2 regions of the Frigoribacterium sp. CFBP9030 genome follow, and region 2 is predicted to be linked to the other one. Evidence: predicted binding sites of a transcription regulator. Region 2 holds the regulator's gene; the other holds the start of a gene.
What was found. Region 2 encodes LexA, which represses DNA repair genes until DNA is damaged. Its sites were predicted from a motif close to TCGAACANNTGTTCGA; they were not measured.
Positions count from the first base shown of each region.

Region 1: SOM13_RS13515 (DUF6504 family protein) is a predicted target of LexA. The motif match lies at 2,201-2,216, and genes of this name have one in related genera.

Region 1 is NZ_JAXCWG010000015.1:12,021-18,831, forward strand. Features, by position in the region: gene SOM13_RS13505 (glycoside hydrolase family 15 protein) at 1-1,013, opposite strand, end outside; gene pnuC (nicotinamide riboside transporter PnuC) at 1,035-1,724, opposite strand; gene SOM13_RS13515 (DUF6504 family protein) at 1,849-2,175, opposite strand; gene SOM13_RS13520 (App1 family protein) at 2,283-3,326, opposite strand; gene SOM13_RS13525 (SOS response-associated peptidase) at 3,344-4,066, opposite strand; gene SOM13_RS13530 (TetR/AcrR family transcriptional regulator) at 4,215-4,862, shown strand; gene SOM13_RS13535 (DedA family protein) at 4,924-5,583, opposite strand; gene SOM13_RS13540 (cytochrome ubiquinol oxidase subunit I) at 5,670-6,811, shown strand, end outside.
Region 2 is NZ_JAXCWG010000001.1:469,146-475,956, reverse strand. Features, by position in the region: gene hisH (imidazole glycerol phosphate synthase subunit HisH) at 1-276, opposite strand, end outside; gene hisB (imidazoleglycerol-phosphate dehydratase HisB) at 273-887, opposite strand; gene SOM13_RS02185 (histidinol-phosphate transaminase) at 884-1,969, opposite strand; gene SOM13_RS02180 (LysM peptidoglycan-binding domain-containing protein) at 2,079-2,465, opposite strand; gene lexA (transcriptional repressor LexA) at 2,716-3,405, shown strand; gene hflX (GTPase HflX) at 3,476-5,020, opposite strand; gene SOM13_RS02165 (class I SAM-dependent methyltransferase) at 5,104-5,712, shown strand; gene dapF (diaminopimelate epimerase) at 5,740-6,618, opposite strand; gene miaA (tRNA (adenosine(37)-N6)-dimethylallyltransferase MiaA) at 6,615-6,811, opposite strand, start outside.

The sequences.
Region 1 (6,811 bases), on a different contig from region 2:
GCGGCGTTCCCGACCCGCACCGGAGCGGCGCCCCCGTAGCCGGGCAGGTGGTCGATCTCGCTCTCGTGCAGGTGGCGCTCGCCGGCGAGGCCGTACATGATCTGCACGTCGGCCGGGTCTCCGGCGATCGCCCTCAGCAGCCAGCCGCGCCAGCGATCGGCCTCCTCGACGTAGCCGTGCAGGATCAGCGCCTGCAGCGTCATCGACGCGTCGCGGAGCCAGACGTAGCGGTAGTCCCAGTTGCGCGAGCCCCCGAACTGCTCGGGCAGGCTGGTCGTCGCGGCGGCGACGATGCCCCCGGTGTCTTCGTGCGTCAGCGCTCGGAGGATCAGCAGCGAACGGCGGACCTCGCGTTCGTAGGGCGGGGGAGTCGTGCACCGTGCGGCCCAGGCCTGCCACCAGCCGACCGTGTCGTCGATGGCCGCGTCGATGTCCACCGCCGCGGGTGGCTGCCGGTGCGAGGGGTACCAGGTGAGGGAGAGGTCGACGACCTCGCCGGCCGCGACGTCGAACTCGGTCGCATGGGTGTGGTCGGTGGCGGTCAGGCGCGGCCCTCGGACGACGACGGCGTCGGGGCCGGCCGTCGCGACGAGTGCGGTGTCGTCGCCGTCGGTCACCTGCCGCACCCAGGGCATGGCGCTGCCGTAGCCGAAGCGGATGGCCAGATCGACGTGCAGGGTCACGGTGCCCGAGACCCCCGTCACCCGGCGCACGACATCGGCGCGGCGGTCGCCGTAGGGCATCAGATCGGTGACCTCGACGACGCCCGTGGCGGTCTGCCACCGCGTCACGAGCACGAACGTGTCGTCGATGTAGCGACGGGTCGCGGTGGCGTCGGCGTCGGTCGGGGCGATCAGCCACCGCCCGGCGTCGTGGTCGCCGAGCAGGGCGCCGAAGGTCGAGGCGGAGTCGAAGCGGGGCAGGCACAGCCAGTCGATGCTGCCGTCGGTGCCGACGAGGCATCCGGTGTGCAGATCACCGATCAGGGCGTAGTTCTCGATGGGCAGGGGCATGCGGCCATCCAAGCAGTCCGGTCAGCGACCCCGCTGGAGGGTGGGGTCGGGCCAGCGTGTCTCGATCTGAGGCTTCTGCCGGCGGGTGCGCGCCCAGACGACGAAGCCCATCAGGGTGAACGCGCCGTAGAAGACGTACATGAACGCCGAGGCGTAGTAGCCGGCGCTGAACAGCAGCGGTGTGCCCACGAGGTCGACGGCGACCCAGATCAGCCAGAACTCGACCCAGCCCTTGGCCATGCCGTACGTCGCCAGTAGCGAGCCCATGAAGATCCAGGCGTCGGCCCAGACGGGCTCGTACGAGCCCAGGGCGCCGAAGATCGGGGTGAGCACGGCCGTGCCGCCGAAGAGCGCCACGACGAGCAGGACGCGGTTGCGCCAGCCGGCCCACCGCGGCTCGACCGCAGCGCCGGCCCCGGTCTCGCTCTGCCGCCAGCGGCGCCACCCGTAGATCGAGACCACGATGAACATCACCTGACGCCCGGCCTGGCCGAGCAGATTGACCGGGTTCGGCGTGTCGAAGACCGCGCCGAGGAACACCGTGAAGAGCAGGGCGTTGCCGACGATGCCGATCGGCCAGGCCCAGACCTTCCGGCGCATGCCGCCGAGGGCGCTGAGCAGACCGAAGACGTTGCCGACGATCTCTCGCCAGAGGATGGTCTGATCGCCCAGCACGAGCTGAGCGTCGAAGAGCCACCGGATCACCTGCACGTCGTCCTCCTGGTCGTGGCGACGACGGTCTCCGTGATCTGCCACGGCGCTCGAGTCGCCGAGGTCGGAACGAGCGGGGTGCGTCGTTCATTCCCGAGTGTCGGCATTCCCGAGTGCCGGCCGATCAGGCGAACAGCTGCTGCTCGACGCGGTCGTCGAAGACGCCGAGCAGCAGCCATGAGCCCAGCGCGGGGTCGAGGGCGAGGTCGAAGGTGCCGTCGATCCGATGGGCGCCGTCGGTCAGCGGCAGGGCGTCGACCCGCCAGACCGGCAGCTCGAGCAGATCGACCGCCCCGCCCCGAGGCGCCCGGGCAGCCGACCGCCACCACTCTCGGCGGGTGATCCACCGCTCGGGCGGGCTGACCACGCCGTACACGACGCCCCGCCACACGAATCGCAGCGGCGCCCCGTCGTCGGTCGTCTCGACCGGTACCTTCTCGTCGACCTTCATGTCGTCTCGCCCCGCTCGTCGTCGTTCGAATGTGTGTTCGAACGAAGTGTACGGTCGGCCGCTGACATCCGACCCGCGAGAGGGAGGATCGAGAGGCTGCTACGCCCTCACTCGACGACGCCGGCGTCGGCGAGCTGATCCCAGAGGCCCGCGCCGTCGGGGGCGGACACCCAGGGGGTGTCGCTGCCCTGGGCGTGCTCGGAGCGCGTCGACCGGCCACCCGCGAGGACGGCCTCGCTGGGCGACAGCTGGCGGATCGCCACGGCGGCGACCGAGTCGGGGTGCTCGTGCAGGAACCGCCCGTAGAGCTCTTCGTCGTGCTGGCCGTCGTCGCCCACCAGCAGCCAGCGCATGTGCGGGAACTCCTTCGCCAGCCGGTCGAGCGACGCGTGCTTGTGCTCGCGTCCGCTGCGGAAGAAGCGGTCGTGCGTCGGGCCCCAGTCGGTCAGCAGCAGCGGACCGCTCGGGTAGAGGTTGCGCGAGAGGAACCGCGAGAGGGTGGGGGCGACGTTCCAGGCGCCGGTCGAGAGGTAGATCACCGGGCAGCCGCCGGCCGTGCGCTGCAGTCGCTCGTAGAGCACCGACATGCCGGGCACGGGGCGTCTGGCGTGCTCGTTCAGGACGAAGGTGTTCCAGGCGGCCAGGAAGGGCCGGGGCAGCGATGTCACCATGACCGTGTCGTCGATGTCCGACACGACGCCGAACCGCACGTCGGGGTCGATCACGTAGACCGGGGCGTCGACGGGCAGCGAGCCCTCGCAGCTGACGGTGGCGACGTGCCAGCCCGGTTCGAGGTCGACCTCGACCCGCACGTCGAGCACGCCGCCGCGGTCGGTCGTCAGGTGGTGCGTGCGCCCGCCGAGCACGACGTCGACCCTGGCCTTCTCGACAGGCACGCTGGTGAAGCTGCGCCAACCGCGCACGTTCGCCCGGTCGATCCCCTCGAGGGTTCCCTTGCGGGTCAGCAGCACCCGCGACAGCACGCGGGCCCAGCCGGACGAGCCGTAGCCCGTGTAAGGGACGACTGTCGGGAGGAGGCCCCGCTTGCGGGCGCGCTTCTCGCGGAACCGGTGGACCGAGTTCTCGATGCGGGCGGCGCGGTGCAGCAGCGGCTCGACTCCGGCCGGTGCCGGTCTACGGGTGTCGGGCATGCGCCCATCCTGTCACGTCAGACCGGTTCGACGAGGGCGGGGGAGTCGGACGACACCGAGCCGACCTCGGACGAGACCTCGTGGAACGACATGCGGTCCGCGATCTCGGGTGCGAGCCCCGCGACCCCCTGCACGAGATCGTCGTCGCCCTCGGTCTCGGGATCGAGCCAGTCGTCCATCACGTCGGCCCCCACGAAGACCGGCATCCGGTCGTGCAGGGTCTCGAGCGGCCCCGAGGAGGCGCGGGTCAGGATCGTCGTCGACAGCAGCCACCGGGACGGTGCGTCCGGTGCCGCCCGCGGGTCGCGCCACCACTCGTACAGCGCGGCGAAGAGCATGACCTCGTCGTCGGGGAGGCGCACCAGATGGGGGTGCTTGACGCCCGCGGGGTCGGTCGTCCATTCGTAGTAGCCGGTGGCCGGCACCAGCCCGCGACGGGCCGCCACCGCGTCGCGGAACATCGGCTTCTCGGCCGCCGTCTCCGATCGGGCGTTGAACACCGGGGCGCCCTCGGGTCCGTTCGACCCGCCGGGGACGAGTCCCCATCGGGCCGCCGCGAGCCGACGCACCGGCGGGCCGCCGGCGTCGGCGCCGCGGGGGGCGGCGTCGACCAGCAGATTCACCGGGCGGGTCGGAGCGATATTCCAGGAAGGATCTGGGAGAGTGTCTCCTGATACATCAACGTCGAACAGGGCCACCAGGTCGCTCGAGGCGCGAGCCATCACGAATCGTCCGCACATGCGTCCATTCTCCCGGCTCGCACCGACATCGGCCGCCACCGACGGGCGGAACGGTGCACGAGGTCGGTGCGCACCGCGCCCGCGGCGCCCTCGATCGACGTCCAGCACCATGTCGCGACGACGTCGCGAATCGCCAGAAGGAGAACCGTTGCTCGCCACCGAGGTCACAGAAGCACTGCCCGGGGGATCATCACTGCTCAGGAACGAGCCGGTCCAGGCCCGGAGCTCCGCGCGCCTCACGGGGCTGCTCGACGCCGCGGCGTCGATCATCGACGAGATCGGTTACGAGCGCCTGACCACCGCCATGGTCGCCGAGCGCGCGGGCGCCTCGATCGGCACCGTCTACCGGTACTTCCCCGACCGCATCGCCGTGGTCGACGCCCTCGCACTCCGCTGCATCCAGCGCCTCACGGCGACGGTCGCCGAGCGGGTGGCCGACCCCGACATAGTCGACTGGCGTCGTGCCATCGAGGCGCTCATCGACGCCAAGGCCGAGATGTACCGCGACGAGCCCGGGTTCCGCGCCATCAGGTTCGGCGACGCTCCCGACCTCGGCGCGCCGCACGAGGCGCCCGCGGGCAGCCCTCTCGCCGATCGCATCACGAGTCTGCTGGTCGACCGCTTCGGGGTCGTCCGCGACGCCGAGACCGAGCTGGCGGTCGAGGTCGTCGTCGAGATCGGCAACTCCCTCCTCGCCCGGGCGTTCGTGTCAGGCGGCGACGGCGACCCGCGCTTCATCGACGAGTGCCGACGCGTCGTCGTGGCCTACCTCGAGCCGGTCCTCGCCGTCCGCTGATCCGAGCGGTCACCCTGATCGGTCGCTCCGGACGCTGACTCCGGGCGCTCGCCACGAGCGGTCATTCCGAGGGGGCGTCGTCGGGAGCGGACATGTGCCGCTCCTCCCGAGCGTGCACGATCCTCTTGACGACGACCACGGCCACGCCGAAGACGACGATCACCGCGACGAAGAGGTAGCCGGCCCAGTGCAGCCGGTCGGCGATCTCCCGGTAGCCGCCCGCGGCGGCGGCACCGACCGAGACGTACGCCGTCGACCACAGGATGCAGGCCGGGGCCGTCCAGGCCAGGAACGTGCGGTAGCGCATCGGGCTCATGCCGACCGTCAGCGGGATGAGCGAATGCAGCACCGGTAAGAAGCGCGAGACGAACACGGCGACCCCGCCGCGACGCGCCAGGTAGTTCTCGGCCCGGACCCAGTTGCGCTCGCCGAGGCGCCGCCCGACCGCACTGCGGCGGATCGCGGGGCCGAAGCGCCGACCCAGGGCGAACCCCACGCTCTCGCCGATCAGAGCCCCGGTCACGAGCGCCAGCACCAGCGCGACGAACTCGAACGGCGTCGCGACCGCCGTGGCCGACACGATCGCCACGGTGTCGCCCGGCACGACGAGTCCGAGCAGCACCGAGGTCTCGAGCACCATGGCGAGACCGGCGAGGAGGGTCCGCAGCACCGGATCGACCGATTGGACGAGGTCGAGGATGCTGCCGAGGAGGTCGTTCACGAGCTCGATCCTATTCACAGCCGTTCGGCAGCGACCAGAACCACTAAACGACATGTGTTGTGTAACTGGGGACGCATACTGTCTCTGTGAACGACCTCCTCGACCCGCTCCTCCTCTCGCGGTGGCAGTTCGGTCTGACGACGATCTACCACTTCCTCTTCGTGCCCCTGACGATCGGCATGGCCTTCACGGTCGCGGTCTTCCAGACGGCATGGGTGCGCACCGGCAAGCTGCACTATCTGCAGCTCACCCGGTTCTTCGGCAAGATCTTCCTGATCAACTTCGCCATGGGCGTCGTGACCGGAATCGTGCAGGAGTTCCAGTTCGGCATGAACTGGTCCGACTACTCGAGGTTCGTCGGCGACGTCTTCGGGGCGCCGCTCGCCCTCGAGGGTCTGCTCGCGTTCTTCCTCGAGGCGACCTTCATCGGCATCTGGATCTTCGGCTGGGACAAGGTCCCGAAGAAGCTCCACCTGGCGAGCATCTGGGGTGCCACCGTCGGCAGCATCCTGTCGGCCTACTTCATCATCGCCGCGAACGCGTTCATGCAGAACCCCGTCGGTTACGCGATCAACGAGGAGAAGGGCCGGGCCGAGCTCACCAGCCTCTGGGAGGTCCTCACCAACAAGGTCGCCCTCGCCGCGTTCCCCCACACGATCTTCGCCTGCTTCATGGTGTCGGCCGCGGTCATCGTCGCGGTGGCCGCCTGGCACCTCTCGCGCAACCAGAACCTCGAGACCATGCGGCCCGCGCTGCGCTTCGGTCTCTGGACGATGGTCGCCGCCGGCGCCCTCACCGTCCTCACCGGTGACCAGCTCGGCCTCGCCATGGTCGAGACCCAGCCGATGAAGATGGCGGCCGCCGAGGCGCTCTACAAGACCTCGACCGGTGCCGACGCCTCGTTCTCGATCTTCACCCTCGGCACGCCCGACGGGGTGCACGAGCTGTTCAGCATCCGGGTCCCGTACCTCCTGAGCTTCCTGTCGACGCACACGTTCGACGGCACGGTCGAGGGCATCAACGACCTGCAGGCGCAGTACGTGCAGCTCTACGGCCCCGGCGACTACACGCCGATCATCTGGGTGACCTACTGGTCGTTCCGCTGGATGATGGGCCTCGGCATGGTCGCCATCCTCATCTCCCTCGTCGGCCTCTGGGTGACCCGCAAGGGCCGCCTCCCGGTCAACCGCTGGGTGTGGCGCGCGGCCGTCTGGTCGTACCCCCTCCC
Region 2 (6,811 bases):
CTCGAAGAAGACCTGCATGCCGACGCAGATGCCCATCACGGGTCGCCCGCCGGCCAGACGGCGATCGATGAGCTCGCCGCCGCGGACGGACTCGAGCGCGCTCATCACGGCGCCGAAGGCCCCGACGCCCGGCACGAAGAGGCCGTCGGCCGCCTGCACCCGGGCGCGATCGGCCGTCAGCTCGACGTCGGCCCCGGCGAGCTCGAGGGCCTTGACCGCCGAGTGGACGTTGCCGCTGCCGTAGTCGAGCACCACGACGGAGGGACGGGCCGTCACAGCGCGCCCTTCGTGGAGGGGATGCCGACCACCCGCGGGTCGGGCTGCACCGCCTGGCGGAGGGCCCGCGCGAAGGCCTTGAACTCGGCCTCGGCGATGTGGTGCGGGTCACGCCCGCCGAGCACCCGGATGTGCACCGTGATGCCGGCGTGGAATGCGATCGCCTCGAACACGTGGCGCACGAGAGACCCCGTGAAGTGACCGCCGATCAGGTGCAGCTCGAAGCCCTCAGGCTCGCCGCCGTGCACGAGGTACGGGCGACCGGAGATGTCGACGACCGCCTGCACCAGGGCCTCGTCGAGCGGCACCAGGGCGTCGCCGTACCGTGCGATACCCGACTTGTCGCCGAGCGCCTGACGGAGCGCGGTGCCGAAGGCGATGCCGATGTCTTCGACCGTGTGGTGCGCGTCGATGTGCGTGTCACCCGTCGCCGCCACCCGCAGATCGATCAGCGAGTGCTTCGACAGCGCCGTCAGCAGGTGGTCGAAGAACGGGACGGACGAGTCGATGCTCGACGAGCCGGTGCCGTCGAGGTCGAGCGACAGCGCGATGCGCGACTCGCTCGTCTCACGCTCGAGGGAGGCCACGCGGGTAGGGGTCTGTTCGGTCACGAGGAGAGCCTAATGTCGCGCAGCGCCTCGAGGAACGCCGTGGTCTCGGCCTCGGTGCCCGCACTGACCCGGAGGTGGTGGGGGATGCCGAGGTTCCGCACGATGATGCCCCGGGCGAGCAGACGCTCGAACACGTCGGCCGGATCGTCGACCCCGCCGAACAGCACGAAGTTCGACCAGGTCGGCCAGGGCTCGTAGCCGAGCTCGGTCAGCACCCGGACGATCCGGTCGCGTTGGGTGGCGATCTCGCCGACCATGGCGAGCATCTCGTCGGCGTGGGAGAGCGCGGCGATCGCGGCGGCCTGGGTCAACGACGACAGGTGATAAGGGAGGCGCACCAGACGGAGCGCGTCGGTCACGGCCGGATGGGCGGCGAGGTATCCGACTCGCGCCCCGGCGAAGGCGAAGGCCTTGCTCATGGTGCGGGAGACGATGAGACGCGGCCGGCCTTCGAGCAGGGTCAGAGCGGTGGGCTGGCCGACGGGCATGAACTCCGCGTACGCCTCGTCGACGAAGACGATTCCGTCGGTCGCATCGTAGGCGGCCTCGACCGTGGCGAGGTCGAGGGGCGTGCCCGTCGGGTTGTTCGGACCGCAGAAGAACACGATGTCCGGTTCGGTGCGACGGATCTCGGCGACCGCAGTCTCGGGGCTGATGGTGAAGTCGACGTCTCGCGCACCCTCGACCCAGGTGCTCCCGGTGCCCGCCGCGATGATCGAGTGCATCGAGTACGTCGGAGGGAAGCCGAGGACGCTCCGCCCGGGGCCGCCGAAGGCCTGGAGGATCTGCTGGATGACCTCGTTCGAGCCGTTCGCCGCCCAGATGTTGTCTCGGGTGAGGCCGTGACCCAGATAGGCGGCCAGGGAGTCCCGCAACTGCGTGAACTCGCGGTCGGGATACCGGTTCACCTCGAGGACGGCCTGCGCGATCGATGCGACGATGTCGCGTGCGACGTTCTCGGGAATCGGATGCGTGTTCTCGTTGACGTTGAGAGCGACCGGCACCCTGGTCTGCGGTGCGCCGTACGGCGTCAGGCCACGGAGGTCGTCACGGATGGGAAGGTCGTCGAGACTGAAGGACACCGCTCCATGGTAGGTCTCCATCAGACGGAGTCCCGAATCGTCGGCCCTCGGCTGGCAGCGGTCGCGACCCCTCGAGGTCTCTTCAGACGGAGCCGCAGTCGACCGTCCGTCAGTCGGAGTACTGAGCGGGGACGGCGAGAGACTGCCCTGCCGCGACCTCGGTGCTGCTGAGGTTGTTCAACTGCACGATGTCGCTGATGACGTCGCGAGGGTCTTTGGTGGGTGCGATCTCGGACGCGACCTGCCACAGGGTGTCTCCCCCGTCGACCGTGACGTAGTCGAACGACACCGCACCGGCGGTGTCCGATGCGACTGCACCGGGCCCGGCGAGGAGCACGCCGCCGACGACACTGGCGACGAGCAGACCGACGGCGGTGCTGACGACACGACGCCCCCGCCGGGTGATGCGCAGCCGGACGCGCGGGGGCGAAGAGAAGGAGGCGACGGCGTCGTCGGTGGGGGTGGGAGTGGCAGTGGTGGTCGTGATGGCGCTCATGAGGTGGTCCTTTCACCGCTAGAGGAGACGTCCGTGTTCGTGCCCGGCGATCGGCCGGGAACACCGGGCACGAAGACGTGTTCCGAACATATCTTCGATCAAGGTCGATTTCAACCCCGATGTTCGATTTTCTCGACGTGGATCGGCGACACACTCGAACATGTGTTTCGCCGAAGACGCCGCATCGGATACGGTTTCGATCGGTGGTCCGAGTAGAACAGCGACCACCGACATCCACGGCAGGAGACACATGAGCGACGCGCAGCGCACCCGGTCGACCGAGACGGGCTCGGTCACGCGCAAGGAGCTGACGGCCAAGCAGACGTCGATCCTGACGGCCATCCAGCAGAGCATCGGACAGCGCGGATACCCGCCGAGCATGCGGGAGATCGGCGACGCCGTCGGTCTGAAGTCGCTGTCGAGCGTGACCCACCAGTTGAACCAGCTCGAGCTCGCGGGTCGCATCCGACGCGATCCGAACCGGCCCCGCGCCCTCGAGGTCCTCTCGACCGAGGCGCCCGCCCTCGCACCCGTGACGAGCATCCTCACGACGAGCGACGACGGCGACACCGCGCACGTCCCGATGGTGGGGCGCATCGCCGCCGGCATCCCGATCACGGCCGAGCAGCAGGTCGAGGACGTGATGCCCCTCCCCCGCCAGCTCGTCGGCAAGGGCGACCTCTTCATGCTGCGGGTCGTCGGCGACTCGATGATCGACGCCGCCATCTGCGACGGCGACTGGGTCGTCGTCCGGCAGCAGAACTCGGCGGAGAACGGCGACATCGTGGCCGCCATGCTCGACGACGAGGCGACGGTCAAGGTCTTCCGTCAGCGTGACGGCCACACCTGGCTGCTGCCCCGCAACAGCGCGTTCGAGCCGATCGTCGGCGACCACGCTCAGATCGTCGGCAAGGTCGTGGCCGTGCTCCGGTCGGTGTGACCCCGACTCGACGAACGACGAAGCCCCCCGCCATTTGGCGGGGGGCTTCGTCGTGGTCGACTCGGTCGGCTCAGCTCGAGACGGCCTCGCGGTCGACGAACGGCGACAACCACGCCACGTCGCTCGGGTAGACCCGGGCGTGCACGCGCGTGCCGGCCTCCTCGTACGCCGTCTCGACGACACGACCCGAGTCGTGGAGATGAGAGACGACGTCGCCCCTGTCGTACGGCACGAGCAGCTCGAGTTCGACGTCAGGGGTCGGAAGGGTCGAGGCGATGCGCTCGAGGAGCTCGTCGATGCCCTCGCCCGTCCGGGCGGAGACGAAGACCGCGGTCGGGACGAGGCCCTGGAGCACGAGTCGCTGGTCGGGGTCGACCAGGTCGCTCTTGTTGAACACCACGATCTCGGTGATGTCGCCCCCGTCGACCTCGCTGACGACCTCGCGGACCGTCGCGAGCTGCGCCGCCGGATCGGGGTGCGAGCCGTCGACGACGTGGACGATGACGTCCGACGCCGCGACCTCCTCGAGGGTGGAGCGGAACGCTTCGACCAGCTGATGCGGCAGGTTTCGGACGAAACCCACCGTGTCGGCGTACGTGAACGGCCGGCCGTCCGTCGTCGAGCTCTTGCGCACCGTCGCGTCGAGGGTCGCGAAGAGGGCGTTCTCGACGAGCACGCCCGCACTCGTCAGCCTGTTGAGCAGGCTCGACTTGCCCGCGTTGGTGTAGCCGGCGATCGCGACCGAGGGCACCTCGTTGCGGTCGCGATTGGCCCGCTTGGCGTCGCGCGCGGGCTTCATCTCCTTGATCTGCCGACGGAGGCGCGCCATGCGCGTGTGGATCCGTCGCCGATCGAGCTCGATCTTGGTCTCTCCGGGGCCGCGGCTGCCCATTCCGGCACCCGCGCCTCCTACCTGGCCACCGGCCTGCCGCGACATCGAGTCGCCCCAGCCGCGCAGTCGGGGCAGCAGGTACTCGAGCTGCGCCAGTTCGACCTGCGCCTTGCCCTCCCGGCTCTTGGCGTGCTGACTGAAGATGTCGAGGATGACGGCCGTGCGGTCGATGACCTTGACCTTGACCACGTCTTCGAGGGCACGTCGCTGGCTTGGCGCGAGCTCCGTGTCGGCGATCACCGTGTCGGCGCCGAGAGCCGCGACGGTCATCCGCAGCTCTTCGGCCTTGCCGCTGCCGAGGTACGTGCTCGGGTCGGGGTTGGGCCGACGCTGCAGCAGCCCGTCGAGGACGACGGCGCCGGCCGTCTCGGCCAGGGCCGACAGCTCGCGGAGGGAGTTCTCGGCGTCGGAGAGCGAGCCCTGCGAGTAGACGCCGATCAGGACGACGTTCTCGAGCCGGAGCTGGCGGTACTCGACCTCGGTGACATCCTGGAGCTCGGTCGAGAGCCCCGCCACGCGACGGAGCGCCTGGCGATCGTCGCGGTCGAACTGGTCGCCGTCCGAGCCGGTGTCGTGCAGAGAGCGGGTCTGGATCGCCTGCGCAGGCGAGAAGACGGTGTAGGCGGAAGCCCGGGACGCCGCACGGTCGAGCACGCGGGCGACGACGTCGTCACCCTGCTCGGAACGCTCGGCATCGAGCGGGTTCGTGGGGAGGTCTGTCATCGGAGTGATACTAGCCCTTTCGTCAGGCAGTGAGCGGGGAGCCGATTCGGCCGCCCGTGGGGATTGTCGATAGGTTGTGGGCCATGGCGAGCGAGCACTACTTCTCTTCGGAACCGGAGAGCCTGATGCGGCGCCGGACCATCTCGGTGACCCTCGCGGGCCGCGAACTCGAACTCACCACGGCCGCGGGCGTCTTCAGCCCCGATCGGGTGGACGCCGGGACGGCCGTCCTCCTGGCCGACGTGCCCACGCCGCCGACCTCGGGTCATCTGCTCGATGTCGGATGCGGATGGGGGCCCATCACCCTGAGCCTCGCGTTGTCGTCACCCGACGCGACGGTCTGGGCCGTCGACGTGAACAAGAGGGTGCTGGAGCTCGTGCGCGAGAACGCCCGGGCCGCAGGCCTCGAGAACGTCAACGCCGTCGAGCCCGACGATGTTCCCGCCGACCTGCGGTTCTCGACGATCTGGTCGAACCCGCCCATCCGCGTCGGCAAGAACGAGCTGCACGGGCTCTTGACCAAGTGGCTCCCCCGACTGGAGGTCGGGTCGGACGCGTGGCTCGTCGTCCAGAAGAACCTCGGCGCGGACTCGCTGCAGAAGTGGATGAACTCCGAGCTGGGCGACGTCGTCGACGTGACCCGCGCCTCCACCAGCAAGGGCTACCGCGTCTTGACGGCCCACCGTCGCTGATCAGCGAGGCAGGCCCGACGACGGCGGTCAGATCTCGAGCGCCCCGTTGAAGACCAGATCGGCCGGACCGCTGAGCGAGACGTGCTCGCCGTCGTCCGTCGGCACGACCAGGACGCCGACCGTGCCACCCGGGACCTCGACGCGCCACTGATCGGGCGCCCCGGCACCGGCCCAGTGCCGCGTCGCGAGGGCCGCCGCCGCCGCTCCCGTGCCGCACGAGAGGGTCTCGCCGCTGCCCCGCTCGTGCACGCGCATGCGGATGTGGCCGATGCCGTCGACCACCAGGGGGTCGGCCGGGACGACGAACTCGACGTTCGCGCCCTCGACGGGTGCGGGGTCGAGGACGGGGAGGTACGAGAGGTCGAGCGCGTCGAGCTCGTCGTCGGTCGCCAGCGCGACGACGACGTGCGGATTGCCGACGGACAGCGACAGACCGGGGCGGGCCGCATGCAGCTCTCGAGCCCGCACCGTCGGCGACTCGTCGGAGAGCGACCAGAGGCCGAGATCGACCTGGAAGCCCGTCATACTGCGCTGGACGTGGCGCACCCCCGCCCGCGTGCCGATCGCCAGGGTGCCGCCCGGCTCGAGCGTCGCGAGGCCGCGGTCGGTCAGGTAGCGGACGAAGACCCGGATGCCGTTGCCGCACATCTCGGCCGCACTGCCGTCGGCGTTGTGGTAATCCATGAACCACTCGGCGGCCGGGTCTTCGGCCAGGGCGTTCCGGCCGTCGGGGAGGTGCTCGGACCGGACGGCACGGATCACGCCATCGCCGCCCACGCCGAAGTGGCGATCGGTCAACGCCCGGATCGCCACGGGGTCGAGGGGGAACTCGCCGTCGGGGTCGGAGAACAGCACGAAGTCGTTGCCCGTGCCCTGGCCCTTGGTGAACTGGAGAGTGGTGGTCACGCGTCGAGTGTATCGAGGGCCGCCTCGACGCCCCCGGGGTCGCCGGACCGCACCCAGCGGACGTCGGGGTACCGACGGAACCAGCTCACCTGACGACGCGCGTAACGGCGGGTCAGAGCCGCACTGGTCTCGATGGCGTCGGACTCCGTCAGCTCGCCGCGCAGCTGGGCGGCAGCCTGCGCGTAGCCGATCG